One region of the Secundilactobacillus sp. MJ173 genome, then DNA from elsewhere that is predicted to be linked to it. Evidence: predicted binding sites of a transcription regulator. Region 1 holds the regulator's gene; each other region holds the start of a gene.
What was found. Region 1 encodes NrdR, which represses ribonucleotide reductase genes. Its sites were predicted from a motif close to ACACNATATATNGTGT; they were not measured.

Region 2: a site for NrdR is predicted at 1,282-1,297, ahead of AC6H04_RS03715 (deoxynucleoside kinase). Genes of this name have one in related genera too.
Region 3: a site for NrdR is predicted at 1,557-1,572, ahead of AC6H04_RS02955 (deoxynucleoside kinase). Genes of this name have one in related genera too.
Region 4: a site for NrdR is predicted at 1,758-1,773, ahead of nrdH (glutaredoxin-like protein NrdH). Genes of this name have one in related genera too.

The regions. Positions count from the first base shown of each region.
Region 1 is NZ_BAAKGN010000020.1:13,196-16,370, forward strand. Features, by position in the region: gene dnaI (primosomal protein DnaI) at 1-322, opposite strand, end outside; gene AC6H04_RS03215 (DnaD domain protein) at 324-1,685, opposite strand; gene nrdR (transcriptional regulator NrdR) at 1,700-2,188, opposite strand; gene coaE (dephospho-CoA kinase) at 2,230-2,847, opposite strand; partial or broken gene mutM (DNA-formamidopyrimidine glycosylase) at 2,884-3,175, opposite strand, start outside.
Region 2 is NZ_BAAKGN010000023.1:1,378-4,552, forward strand. Features, by position in the region: gene serS (serine--tRNA ligase) at 1-305, opposite strand, end outside; gene AC6H04_RS03715 (deoxynucleoside kinase) at 582-1,220, opposite strand; gene AC6H04_RS03720 (amino acid permease) at 1,593-3,059, opposite strand; lysine riboswitch at 3,144-3,175, opposite strand, start outside.
Region 3 is NZ_BAAKGN010000019.1:132,238-135,412, forward strand. Features, by position in the region: gene AC6H04_RS02945 (acyl-CoA dehydratase activase-related protein) at 1-181, opposite strand, end outside; gene AC6H04_RS02950 (Cof-type HAD-IIB family hydrolase) at 613-1,383, opposite strand; gene AC6H04_RS02955 (deoxynucleoside kinase) at 1,596-2,255, shown strand; gene AC6H04_RS02960 (universal stress protein) at 2,314-2,808, opposite strand; gene pepV (dipeptidase PepV) at 2,821-3,175, opposite strand, start outside.
Region 4 is NZ_BAAKGN010000060.1:114,285-117,459, forward strand. Features, by position in the region: gene dnaX (DNA polymerase III subunit gamma/tau) at 1-870, opposite strand, end outside; RNA gene ffs (signal recognition particle sRNA small type) at 1,031-1,117, opposite strand; gene tadA (tRNA adenosine(34) deaminase TadA) at 1,180-1,674, opposite strand; gene nrdH (glutaredoxin-like protein NrdH) at 1,875-2,102, shown strand; gene nrdE (class 1b ribonucleoside-diphosphate reductase subunit alpha) at 2,200-3,175, shown strand, end outside.

The DNA of each region.
Region 1 (3,175 bases):
GAGCGGCCTGCTTTAACTTTGCTTTTTGTGCATCAGTCGGTTGATAGGACACTTCCACCAAGTGGTCATTTAAGACCAGCTTAGGTTCATATCCTGGGGCAAATGTCGTTTCACCAGCTGCTAATTTATTGCGTTCGTTAACATACTCGTATAATTTGGCTGATGAACGGTCGATCTGTTCGGCATTCAATTGATCAGCGTTTGCCTTTAGAAAGGCCTGAACATCAGTATCTTGATACACACTATTCATTAGTTTTTGGTAATTAGCATTGAGCTGGTGTTGGTCCATATAACGTTTCATAGACTCACTAATATTTTCCATACTAATCACCTCCATCCCGCAGTTTTTTTAGCTTGTTTAATTGCTCGTTGAATTGATCTTGATCAGACTTGGACAACGTTTTTTTCTTCTTTGGCTGATAATCATTTTTCGCCCAGTCTGGTAACGTTTCTTTAATATTCTTGGTACCGCTTCGCCGACGGGTCGTCTTGGGTTTCGCCCGGTCCGCCTTAAACTTACGAATACTTGCTAGCGCGTCTTCTGGCGTTTTGACACCATCTTGCGCCCAACGATTAGCGATAGTATCAGTGAGCCGCTGAGTAATCGTTGAATTATTTAAATCAATCAAAACTTCGTAAATCAGCATGTTGATCACGGCGCTGGAAAAAATCTGTTTATTGGCGATTTGCTCCACAATGCGTTGCTCACCACTAGCGACATAACCACCCTGTTGCTGACGAATCTGAGCCAGAAAGGCCATTGGTTCATACTGCTTGGCAGTAGCAATCAGGTCTGCTTCTTCCTGATTCTCACTTGTCTTTTGAGCAGTCACCGTTTTTTGAGCTGAAACCACCGGTGTTGTTTCACCCTGATAGGCAGCCGCGATTGCACGTTTAAACTGGTTGGCATCTAGCTTGTTGGTGGCCAAATTAGTAGCATCACCTATGTAGCGAGCCATTTCAGTTTCATCAATACCGTACAGTAGGTGTTCGTTAATAATTAGCTGCCGGTATTGCCGCAAATCATTCAAGTCAATGTATGAGCGTTTGAGTAGTTCAGAAAGCAGACCAAAATCAAAGTCTGGCGCTGTAAGCAACTCAGATTCTGCAACCGTTTCTTTTTGATCAAAGGCCGCTTTAGTGGCTTCAATCAGCTTTGGCGGTGTCGCAATCAAGCGGTTATCCAGTGAAAAAACGTCCAAAAACGACTTGGAAATTTCGTGCCACTTATCCCGTTTAAGCTGCCGTGGCAAAAAGGCTTGCCGCAATCGTTCAAACTGCCGCTCACCTACGACTTCCAGCAACAGTAAACTGAGCAAATCGTCTTTAAAGAACATTTCACCACTGACGGGCTGCTGTAATTCATAAATCAACTCTGGCAGCCGGTCGGGTTGATTTTCAAACGTCCGTAATAGTCCCGCAGCTTCCAACCGTTGTCTCGAGTCTTGAAGCGTCACCATACTGATATTGAGCAACGCTAATAAATCAGTATGGGTAACTTCAACTTTTAAATCTGCCGTTAAGGAGACTTGTCGCCACATCACCGTTGCGAGACTGTAGGCTGATACACCTAAAATGGGCTGGTACAGCAGGTCCAATACCCGTCGCCGCTCTTCTTGAAGTCGCGTGGTGGTAACAATTGCGACAGCTGTTTTTGGCATCAATGGTTGCCCTGACTCCGCCATGATTAAGCCCCGTTTCATTTCTTTTTATCAGAGGAAGCCCCTTTTTTCTTATCTTTGTTCATCACATCTTTGAGTTCTTCCAAGAACACACTCATATCCTTAAACTGGCGATAAACACTGGCGAAACGAATATAGGAAATTTCGTCAATGTCTGCCAAACGCTTCATCACGTATTCACCAATCAATTGACTGGATACTTCGTTTTCGCCCAGCGAACGAACTTCGTTTTCAACTTCATCAACTAATTTGGTCATGACATCCATGCCAACTGGCCGTTTTTCTGCTGAGCGAATGATACCCCGTAAAATCTTTTCACGATTGAATTCTTCACGAGTACCGTTTTTCTTAATCACCAATAATGGTGTTGCTTCGATGCGTTCAAAAGTTGTAAAACGAAAGCCGCAATTTTCGCATTCACGGCGGCGTCTAATAACACGGCCTTCATCTGTTGGACGGCTATCAACGACCCGCGAACCATTATGGTGGCAATGTGGACAATGCATAGTTTCACCTCTTATCCTTAATCAACATTTTACTTTTTAACCTAATTAGATTTATCTGTTATTAACGAGCCGAATCCGGCTTCATTCAGCCATCTTACCACTTGCGCTTTTGTTTTATCAACTGAATCACTATTATCGATCACCACGTCAGCCCGATTAACCTTTTCAGCCAATGGTAACTGCGCGTTGATTCGTTCTAATGCTTCTTTCTTAGACAAGTGGTCACGTGCCATTAATCGCTGAAGCTGTACTTGATCCGGTACGTTGACGACCATGATTTCGTTCATGCCAGCTGCACCATGGGCTTCAAAAAGTGTGGGGGCATCATAAATCACCAGTGGCACTTGACGTCGTCGATAACCTTGTAGTTTGCGCACCACAGCCTTTTTAATTAACGGCCCAGTAATCCTGTTTAACTGGTCTAACTTCTCTGGTTGACTGAATACCAAGGTCCCCAGTGCATGCCGGTCCAAAGTACCGTCCGGCTGAATCATTTGCCAGCCAAAAGCAGTTTGAATCTCTTTCAATCCCTTGGTTCCCGGTTCAACAACTTCTCGGGCAACCTTATCAGCATCAATCACCGGAATCTGATAGGCCTTGAAAAATTCGCTCACAGTTGATTTCCCTGTGGCAATCCCACCCGTTAATCCAAGCACCATGGTCACACCGGGATCTTTACGTAAAACCTGACAGTCTGGGCAAAAATGCGTGCCACGTTGGGCAACCTTTGTTTTCTCAATTGGGGTATCACACCGAAAACAAGGCTCACCTTTGCGACCATACACCATCAAATGATTCTGGAATTCACCAGCTTCACCGTAAGCGGTAGAGAAGGAATGCACGGTAGTCCCGTGCCCTTCAATCGCACGCTTAATTTCCACGATGATGTTTTCACGCAGTTGGCGAATCTGAAACTCCGGAATCGTGTTGGTAGGCTGTTCAGGGTGAATCCGGCTTAACCACAGCGTTTCATCAACGTAAATATTG
Region 2 (3,175 bases), on a different contig from region 1:
GAAGCTTTATCGTGAACTTCCTCAGCAATCTCAGTCAGCTGTTCATCCATGGCCTTGATATCGGCACTCACCTGCTTCATTTGGTTGATCTTATCTGAAGCATCTTCTTTATTGCGTTTCAGTTGAGAAATTTCATCAGAGACTTGGTTACGTGTGGCCTTCATGGTTTCACTCTTAACGATCAAGTCACGTCGCTTTTGATCAACTGCTAGCAGCTCATCAATTTCAGCTGCCTCAACACCACGGGTAGCTAACTTTTCCTTCACAAAATCAGTTTCGTTTCTAACTAACTTTAAATCAATCATGATAATACCCCTCTCATTATTCTGGCCCGCAAAAAAAGCTTCCGCCCCAAAAAATTGGGACGAAAGCTCGCGGTACCACCCAAGTTTACAGACTAGCTGCACACTCAATTTCGGTAACGGTGATTAACCGTACAGGATTAACTGTCCGCTTTAATGTACTGGAGTTTCGATGAACGGTTCTCAGCAACCCGTCTCTCTGCGCATCTACTAAAAGGTACATCGCGTTTTATCATTGCATTCATTGTAAAATATTTACCCGTTAAAAGCAACTCACGGTTAAAGATTCAGTTCAGCCATCTTTTCGTCAACCAATGACAGCACCTTTTTTTGCGCCGTAGGATCCTCAACAAAGTCTAACTCATCCCCATTGATGCTCATCTTGGGTGACTTGTCGTAATTCTTGTACCAGTCGATGTAACGAGCGTCCAGCTCTTTGTAATAATCGTATAACTCAGGATCCTTATCAATTTGTTCATATGACCGGCCACGTTTTTGAATACGTGACAGCATAGTGTCAAAGGAAATATTGATGTGAATCAGTAAATCTGGATTCTTCTTTTCCTGAGTATTCGGTAATTCTTCCATCATGTTTTGAAGTAGAGAATTATAGATATCAGATTCAGTCTGAGTTGCACGCCCTAAATCAGCATTCAACTTGAATAACAGGGAGTCCTCAAAAATCGAGCGGTCTAAAACGGATTCGTCATCTTTAGCAGCGGCTTTGATACTATCTAAACGCTTGTTTAAGAAGTAGATTTGCAGTAAAAAACCGTATTTTTTAGGATTTTGATAGAACAACGGTAAAATTTCGTTATCCTCTACTGATTCATAAAAAGCTGGTTTATTCAAGTGACGTGCAAGTAGCTGGGTTAAACTGGTTTTACCAGCCCCAATGGTTCCTGAAAGTACGATCATTAATAATTTCTCCTTTAACCTCAAAAGTCAGTACTTCATATTGTATCATTGCTGACGGTAAAAGCAATATGTTGTGGGTAATTTTAAAAAGAGTGTGAGAACAAGCGTTTAGAGAGTGAAAAATAAGGGCCAAACAACGGAAATCCTGGTTTTGGATTTCTGTTGTTTGGCCCTTATTTGCAACTCTCTGCTTGTTTGAGCACGTTTAAACAATGTAAAATTCTGAAATCTACCGAATCGTGCCACACTCATAAACGTGCTCAAATAAGCAAAGAGTTGCATGTAAAGGGTCCCAGCACAAATCCCAAACCCATGGATTTATGCTGGGACCCTTTACACTCCACTCTTTAAACGCTTATTTTCACACTCTGCTTAATCTTCAACTTCCTGCCGCTTATGAGGTGCAACATCCACCTCATCCAGCGGAATCATATGCGTATGGTGTCGAATCTTATAGTAGAAAAACAGAATGAAGAACAATGGCACACTGAGGTACGTCACTGCAATCTGTTCCCAATCAAAATGCGCAAAGGCAGAAGTATTCTGTCCCACGATGACTAACACACAGAGTACTAACGCCAGAATAGGTCCAAATGGGAACATTTTAGCGTGAAACTTCAATTCTGATAACTGATGTCCCTGCTTGATAAAGGCTCGCCGGAACCGGAAATGAGAAATGGCGATCCCTAACCACGCGATAAAACCAGTCAAGCCTGAAGCGGCAACCAGCCAGGTATACACTTCTGGCCCCGCAATACTTGTAATAAAGGCAATCGCGCCCACCACCGTTGTTGCAACCTGAGCTCGTAATGGCACCCCATTTTTAGTGGTGTGCTGGAAATACTTAGGTGCAAAATCATCCAGTGATAACGAATAAAGCATCCGTGATGATGCATACATCCCTGAATTAGCTGCTGAAATAACGGAAGTCAAAATAACGGCATTCATCACACTCGCTGCTGCAGCTAGCCCTGCACGTTGGAAGACCAGCGTGAATGGACTAATGGCAATATCGCTTGCGGATGACCCCAGCAATTTTGGACTGGTATACGGAATCAAGCACGCAATCACAAAAATGGCCAAGATATAGAACAGTAAAATTCGCCAGAACACTTGGTTGATTGCCTTTGGGACACTCTTCTCCGGCGTAGCAGATTCACCGGCTGTGATGCCGACCAATTCAGTTCCTTGAAATGAGAATCCAGCGACAACGAACACACTCAGGATAGCTGGCGCGCCACCCACAAACGGTGCTTGCTTATAGGTGAAATTACTTACACCCACAGCGTGACCACCCATAATGCCAAAAATCGTTAAGAAACCAACAATCAGGAAGACGATAACGGTCACGACCTTGATCATGGCCATCCAATATTCTGTCTCCCCGAAGGCTTTGACGGTCAGTGCGTTAATCAGAAAGATGATGACTAAGACTGATGTACTCCAAATCCATCCCGGTACGTTTGGTAGCCAGAACTTCATCACCAAAGCAGCGGTACTGATATCCACCGCTAATGTAATCGCCCAGTTAAACCAATAATTCCAGCCCATAGCAAAGCCTAAAGCCGGATCGACATACTTTGTTGAGTAGGTCGCAAATGACCCTGATACTGGCATATTAGTTGCCATTTCACCAAGGGAGGTCATCAAGAAGAACACCATGACCCCTAAAGCAACGTAGGCCAGTAGACCACCGCCGGGACCTGCCTTTGAGATTGCTGATCCGCTGGCAACGAATAGTCCCGTACCGATACTACCGCCCAAGGCAATCATTGAGATGTGGCGCGTTTTCAGTGAACGCTTAACCTCATTGTCGTTGCCGCCTGTTTGATTCGCCATTTATTTACACTCACTTTCACATTTATTTTACGCAATAAAAAAGGCCGCCTGCAGCTACCTGCGAGACGACCTTAAAGTCATTCTACCGTAGGAAGCTCTCCGCAGCACATCACTGC
Region 3 (3,175 bases), on a different contig from region 1:
TTTTGATATCCGCCCCTAATTCGGAAATTGCTTCGCGAAAGATTTTTTCAGTGGCTGTTTTGACGTCAGAATAATGTCGTTCGTAACGTGAAAAAACGGTTTGGTTATTTTGATCCATGACCACGAGCTTGACCGTGGTTGAACCAACATCAATACCGCCAAAATATTTCGTCTCTGTCATTTCACTCACCTCTACTTGTCTGATAACGCAACGTTAGACTCAGACCAGCACGTTGCATTATCTACCGAATAACCTCACTTTACCAATAAAGTAAAGTGACTACTCACTTAGAGTAAACCAAGATTGACACCGGTTTCAATAGCATATTCATTTATTAATTTTAGACATAAATCAATAGGAATTTTTTGCCAGAATATGACAGGAATATTATTCTTAGACAGAGTGTGGAAACAAGCGTTTAGAGACTGGAGTCTAAGGGGGCTTAGGCGAAAATCCTGGTCTTTGGGGATTTTTGCCTAAGCCCCCTTAGATGCAAGTCTCTGCTTGTTGGAGCACGTTTAAGAAAGTGAGATTCAAGTATTCCAAACAAATAATCCCCGTTCTGATAGCGTTTATCAAAACGAGGATTACAATCAATATCGGAATATCCCTTATTTAATCAAATTAAAGTGTTTCAAACCGTTAACGATCCCGTCATCCATATTGGAAGTTGTGACGAAAGCCGCCTTCTCTTTAGCCAACTCATGCCCGTTTGCCATGGCAATTGGGGTATCAACCATATCAAACATCTGTAAATCATTCAGCTGATCGCCGAACGCGTAAGTATGAACGTTTTCTAAGTGAGCTGCTTCTAGCAGAATTTGAATTCCCGTTCGCTTTGAAACACCGGCATTCATAGTATCTAGAGCTCGTGGGTTATTGCGAACTAACGACAGTACCCCCTTAAAGCGTTCTTGATATTGTTCTTCCTTATCTTCATTAAAGACGTTCATAAAATTGATTTTTTCACGATGATAAAAATCAGGGTCCACTTTGGCATCCAAGCGCAACAGTTTAAAGTTTTCCTTCGTGGCCTCATTTGCCTGACTCAGTCGAAAGCCACGGTTATTAAAGTAACCCACTGGATCGCCTTGTTGGTTAGCATAATCGGTAAATTCGTCGAGAACCTCTTCTGGGATCACTTCTTGATGGAGTTTTTTACCTTGATACTGGACGTAACTGCCATTAGCACTGACGATGGTATCAAGGCCAGTCTCATCAAGCACATATTGCACTTCAAAGACGTTGCGACCAGTGGAAATAACGGAAAGAATATTATTCTTTGACATCTGCTTAATAGCATCAATGCTACTTGGCAGCACGTTCTTCTGGTCATCAAATAAAGTCCCATCCAAATCAAAAAATACGATTGCATCATACATCATTCAGTATCCTCCTTCATCCCGTTACATTCATTATACTACGAGTGATTTTGACACTGGGTTATGACGCCTCATCATCAAATTGTTCTTCGAAAAACCGTATGCCTAGGCGGTTAAAGCGGTTACTATTCAAAAAGTTAAAATGAATATGTAGTATCTATAGAATCTATGGTACACTATATGTTGCATATTTTATTAAAAGAGGGGCTATTATGGTGATTATTACAGCCGGAATGATTGGTGTTGGAAAAACAACTTTAACTGGAATGCTTGCGGAACACTTAGGAACCAAGGCATTCTTCGAACCAGTGGGCGAAAACCCAGTACTACCTTTATACTATTCAAATCCTAAGCAATACGGTTTCTTGCTCCAGATTTATTTCTTAAATAAGCGTTTCTCCATGATCAAGCAGGCCTTGGCCGATGATAACAACATCTTGGACCGTTCTATTTACGAAGACGCATTATTCACTAAGGAAAATAACGCCGAAGGTAACATTAGTGATACCGAATTGTCCGTTTACCTTAAGTTATTAGACAACATGATGAACGAACTGAACTCGTTACCAAAGAAAGCACCAGATTTGCTCGTCTATGCCAGCAGCGATTTCGAGACGATTCTCTATCGAATCAAGAAACGCGGTCGTGATTACGAACAAATCGATGGTCATCCTGAACGTGAAGCTTACTACTATAAGATGTGGTCAGCTTATCAAAAATGGTATGATGATTTTGATGTTAGTCCTAAGATCAAAATCGATTTACAAAAATATAATCTTGAAGACCCTCAGAACGTACAAACGGTCTTAAGCCAAGTCGACGAAGCGCTTAGCAAGATTAGAAATACGAATTCTATTTCAAACGCAATGTAAACTTCTGATACAAAATAGGCTCCGATGCATAATCACATGCACCGGAGCCTGTTTTATTTTAGAAAACGTTCAACTGCTGATTGTCCAAATCAGTCCGAACGATCAAGACGTCAACGTGGGCATTGGACACAACGTAGCTAGCATTAGAACCCATCATCATCCGTTCAACCACGTTAGCTCCAGTAGCGCCTATAACGATCAGGTCCACTCCCAATAGCTGGGGTAAATTCTTTGCCAGTTCTAATTTGGGATTACCAAATGTAACGTGAATCTCAACTTGTTGAACACCACGTTCAATCGCTTGATCGCGATAACCTGCAACCAGCTGATCCATTTTAAGTTTAAACTCATCTAAGATCTCTGGGTCAACAGCGCCAAAACCAAATTGAGACTTGCCAATATTCGTCAGCTTACTGATGTTCAGCACGCTCACAATATAAAGTGTCGCCTGGTTTCGTTTGGCAATTGCGATTGCCTTTTGAACGGCTCGCTTCGCCTGCTTTGAACCATCCACACCAACCATCACGTTTTGATAATTACTAAGCTGTGCCAATACCATCACTCCTTAGTCTGGTAATTCGTTTGCCAGCGCCTCAATTGATCGGCCATAAATTGCCATAGCCATCATTAAATCAGAAATGGGTTGGAACTCATCTACTTGATGCATCGTGTCTGGTGTGTGATCCATGAAGAGTGCACCAAACGCAACGCCCCGCTTCATTAATCGACCGTACGTGCCACCGCCAACAACTTCTGGCTTAGCCGCCTTCTTACCAGTCATTTCACGATAAGCGTCCATTAAAGTTGTCACGATAGGATCTTCAGGATCAACGTAGTGTGGCACCATCTCACGGCCCTTACTTAACTCAAAGTGGTTTTGATCAGCCACTTGAGTTAGTTTCGCTTGCAGATCGTCAGCT
Region 4 (3,175 bases), on a different contig from region 1:
TCTGGTCAAGTTCACCAAATCTTCCGTAAATCGTTCGGGATCTTTCCCATCATCTAAAATCTGTTGTATGGTCATCAGCGCTTTTTGAGTTTCCTGATGTGTCACCTGGGTCAGATACGTGACCAATAGCTGCTTTCGTACCGCACCCGTGACAAGCAGTGCATTATCTAATGTGACCTTATCATCGCCGAATGAAATCACCTGATCCAAAATACTCAGCGCATCACGCATCCCGCCTTCGGAAGCCTTTGCGATGACTTTTAATGCTTCCTCATCATAAGAAAGCTGTTTTTCTTTCAGAATATGAGCCATTCGTGAAAGACTGTCCTTAGCTTGGATTTGTTTAAAATCAAATCGCTGTGTCCGCGAAATAATGGTGGCGGGAATCTTATGCGGTTCGGTGGTGGCAAGAATAAAAATCACGTTAGCCGGTGGTTCTTCCAAGGTTTTCAATAATGCGTTGAAAGCTCCCGTCGAAAGCATATGAACTTCATCAATGATATAGACTTTATAGTCGGCCTCGGTGGGTGCATACTTCACTTTATCACGGATGTCTCTGATCTCTTCCACACCATTATTGGAAGCGGCATCGATCTCAATCACGTCATTTAGTGTGCCCTTAGTAATTGCTTTACAAGTTTCACATTGATTACAAGGCTCACCATCTTCTTGATGCTGACAGTTGACTGCCTTAGCGAAGATTTTAGCCATCGAGGTTTTTCCCGTTCCCCGTGGTCCAGCAAACAGATAGGCATGACTAATTTGTTTAGTTTTAACGGCGTTTTTCAAAGTTTGGGTGATCAGTTTCTGCCCGATCACTTCATCAAAACGCTGTGGCCGCCACACCCGGTACAAGGCTTGGTAACTCATGACTAGTTTCCTCGATTCTTTTGGGTTATCTCTTAAGACTCACTGATAAACATTATATAGTGTTTATTCACCAAATACTATACATACCAATCGTTAAAAATTGTATAAGAAGAGGACGGTAACAAAACTCAACGTTTTGTCCCGCCCTCGTTAAAATCATATCAACTTGGAGCACAAAGTCACTCATACTTAGTGCTGCTTCCTTCCGGACCTGACACGATTCGTAAGGTCACCCTTGCCCCAAGGCCTTGCGGCAACTTCTACTTTAACATATTTAAAATGTGAATGCTACCCAAAATCTGGTTATGATCACAGTTTGTCGGTTTGCTGCCGTTTTCTGAGTTTGTTCCGCTTCCGAGCAGCTTTAAAGAAAGCTTTCAATGCCTCACCTGCCTGTACCGCTAAAACACCCTCTTTTACTTCAACTTGGTGGTTTAATCTGGGATCATTCAACAGACTATATAAGGTCACTACAGCGCCAGCTTTCGGATCACGAGCACCAAAAACAACCCGATCAATCCGTGAATTAATAATCGCACCGCTACACATGATACATGGTTCTAGCGTAACGTACATGGTACAGTCAACTAACCGCCAACTATGCAGCTTTTGGTTAGCTTCATTGATAGCCATAACTTCTGCATGGTCAGCTGCCAACTGACTGTGTTCCCTCAAATTATGGCCTCTGCCAATAATTTCACCATTATGCACGATCACTGCTCCGATGGGAACTTCACCAATTAAAGCTGACTTATGAGCCTCTAATAGTGCTTCTTGCATGTAATGCTCATCATTTTCTATCATGCATGTCTACCTTTCTTCAACGACAATCTCTAATCCCCAAAAATATTTTTCACTGACTAAAAGTAACTGCAATTGCCGTCCTTATACCATATTTAGTGTTTGGTCTTTCAAACGTATACAAAATATAGGCCCTGATGGTTGAAATTTTACCTGAACGGTGTAAACTCTATTTATCGAGATTACATAGGAGTGTGGTTCATATGGCAAAAGTAACGGTTTATTCACGGAATAATTGTATGCAATGCAAAATGACAAAGCGGTTTTTAACTGAACATCACGTTGATTTTATTGAACATAACATTAACGAAGATCCGCAGTACGTTGATTACCTCAAAAATCAAGGTTTTCAATCTCTGCCCGTCATTGAAACTGCTGATACTAAATTTAGCGGCTTTCGACCAGATCAATTACAAAAGCTGGCCATTTAATGTACGCGAGTGTTAGGGTGGCGTATTCTGGATACCAGAAAACGCCATCTTTTATTTTACTTAATTTAGCCCTAAGAGAAAAGAGTGAGTTTAAAAAATGAGTTTAAAAGAGCTTAAAGACGTCACGTATTATGACCTTAACAATGAGATTAATATCCCGGTAAACGGTCAGATTCCATTGAACAAAGATCAAGAAGCGCTACAGGCGTTTTTAACACAGAACGTTGAACCAAACACCAAAAAATTTGCTTCCTTGCAAGACCGTTTTGATTTCTTGCTGGACAATGATTACATTGAATCTGATTTCTATCATAAGTACAACTTTGATTTTATTCAATCATTGTACGACTATTTAAAATCTCAGAATTTTCACTTCAAATCATTCATGGCCGCTTATAAATTTTACGCTCAGTACGCACTGCGAACCAACGATAACGACTATTATTTGGAAAACTACATTGATCGAGTGGCTCTGAATGCGTTGTATTTCGCTGATGGGGATGAACGGTTAGCTATGGATTTAGCTGATGAAATGATTCACCAGCGTTATCAACCCGCTACGCCCAGTTTTTTAAACGCAGGTCGTAAACAGCGTGGCGAATTAGTCTCCTGTTTCTTAATTCAAACTACCGACGATATGAACACCATCGGCCGTACCATCAACTCAGCGTTACAATTATCCCGAATTGGGGGCGGCGTTGGGATTAATTTATCTAACTTACGTGGCGCTGGCGACCCCATCAAAAACATTGAAGGTGCTGCCAGTGGTGTGGTTCCTGTCATGAAGTTGCTGGAAGACAGTTTTTCATACTCTAACCAGTTGGGTCAACGACAAGGTGCCGGTGTTGTTTATCTCAGCGTTTTTCATCCTGACATTGTCGCATTCCTATCGGCTAAAAAAGAAAATGCCGATGAAAAAATTCGTCTTAAAACACTTTCGTTAGGTATTACAGTCCCAGACAAGTTTTACGAGCTTTGCCGTGATAACCAAGACATGTACCTCTTTAGCCCTTATGACGTTGAACGCGAATACGGTGTACCTTTCAGTTACGTTGATATTACCAAAGAATACG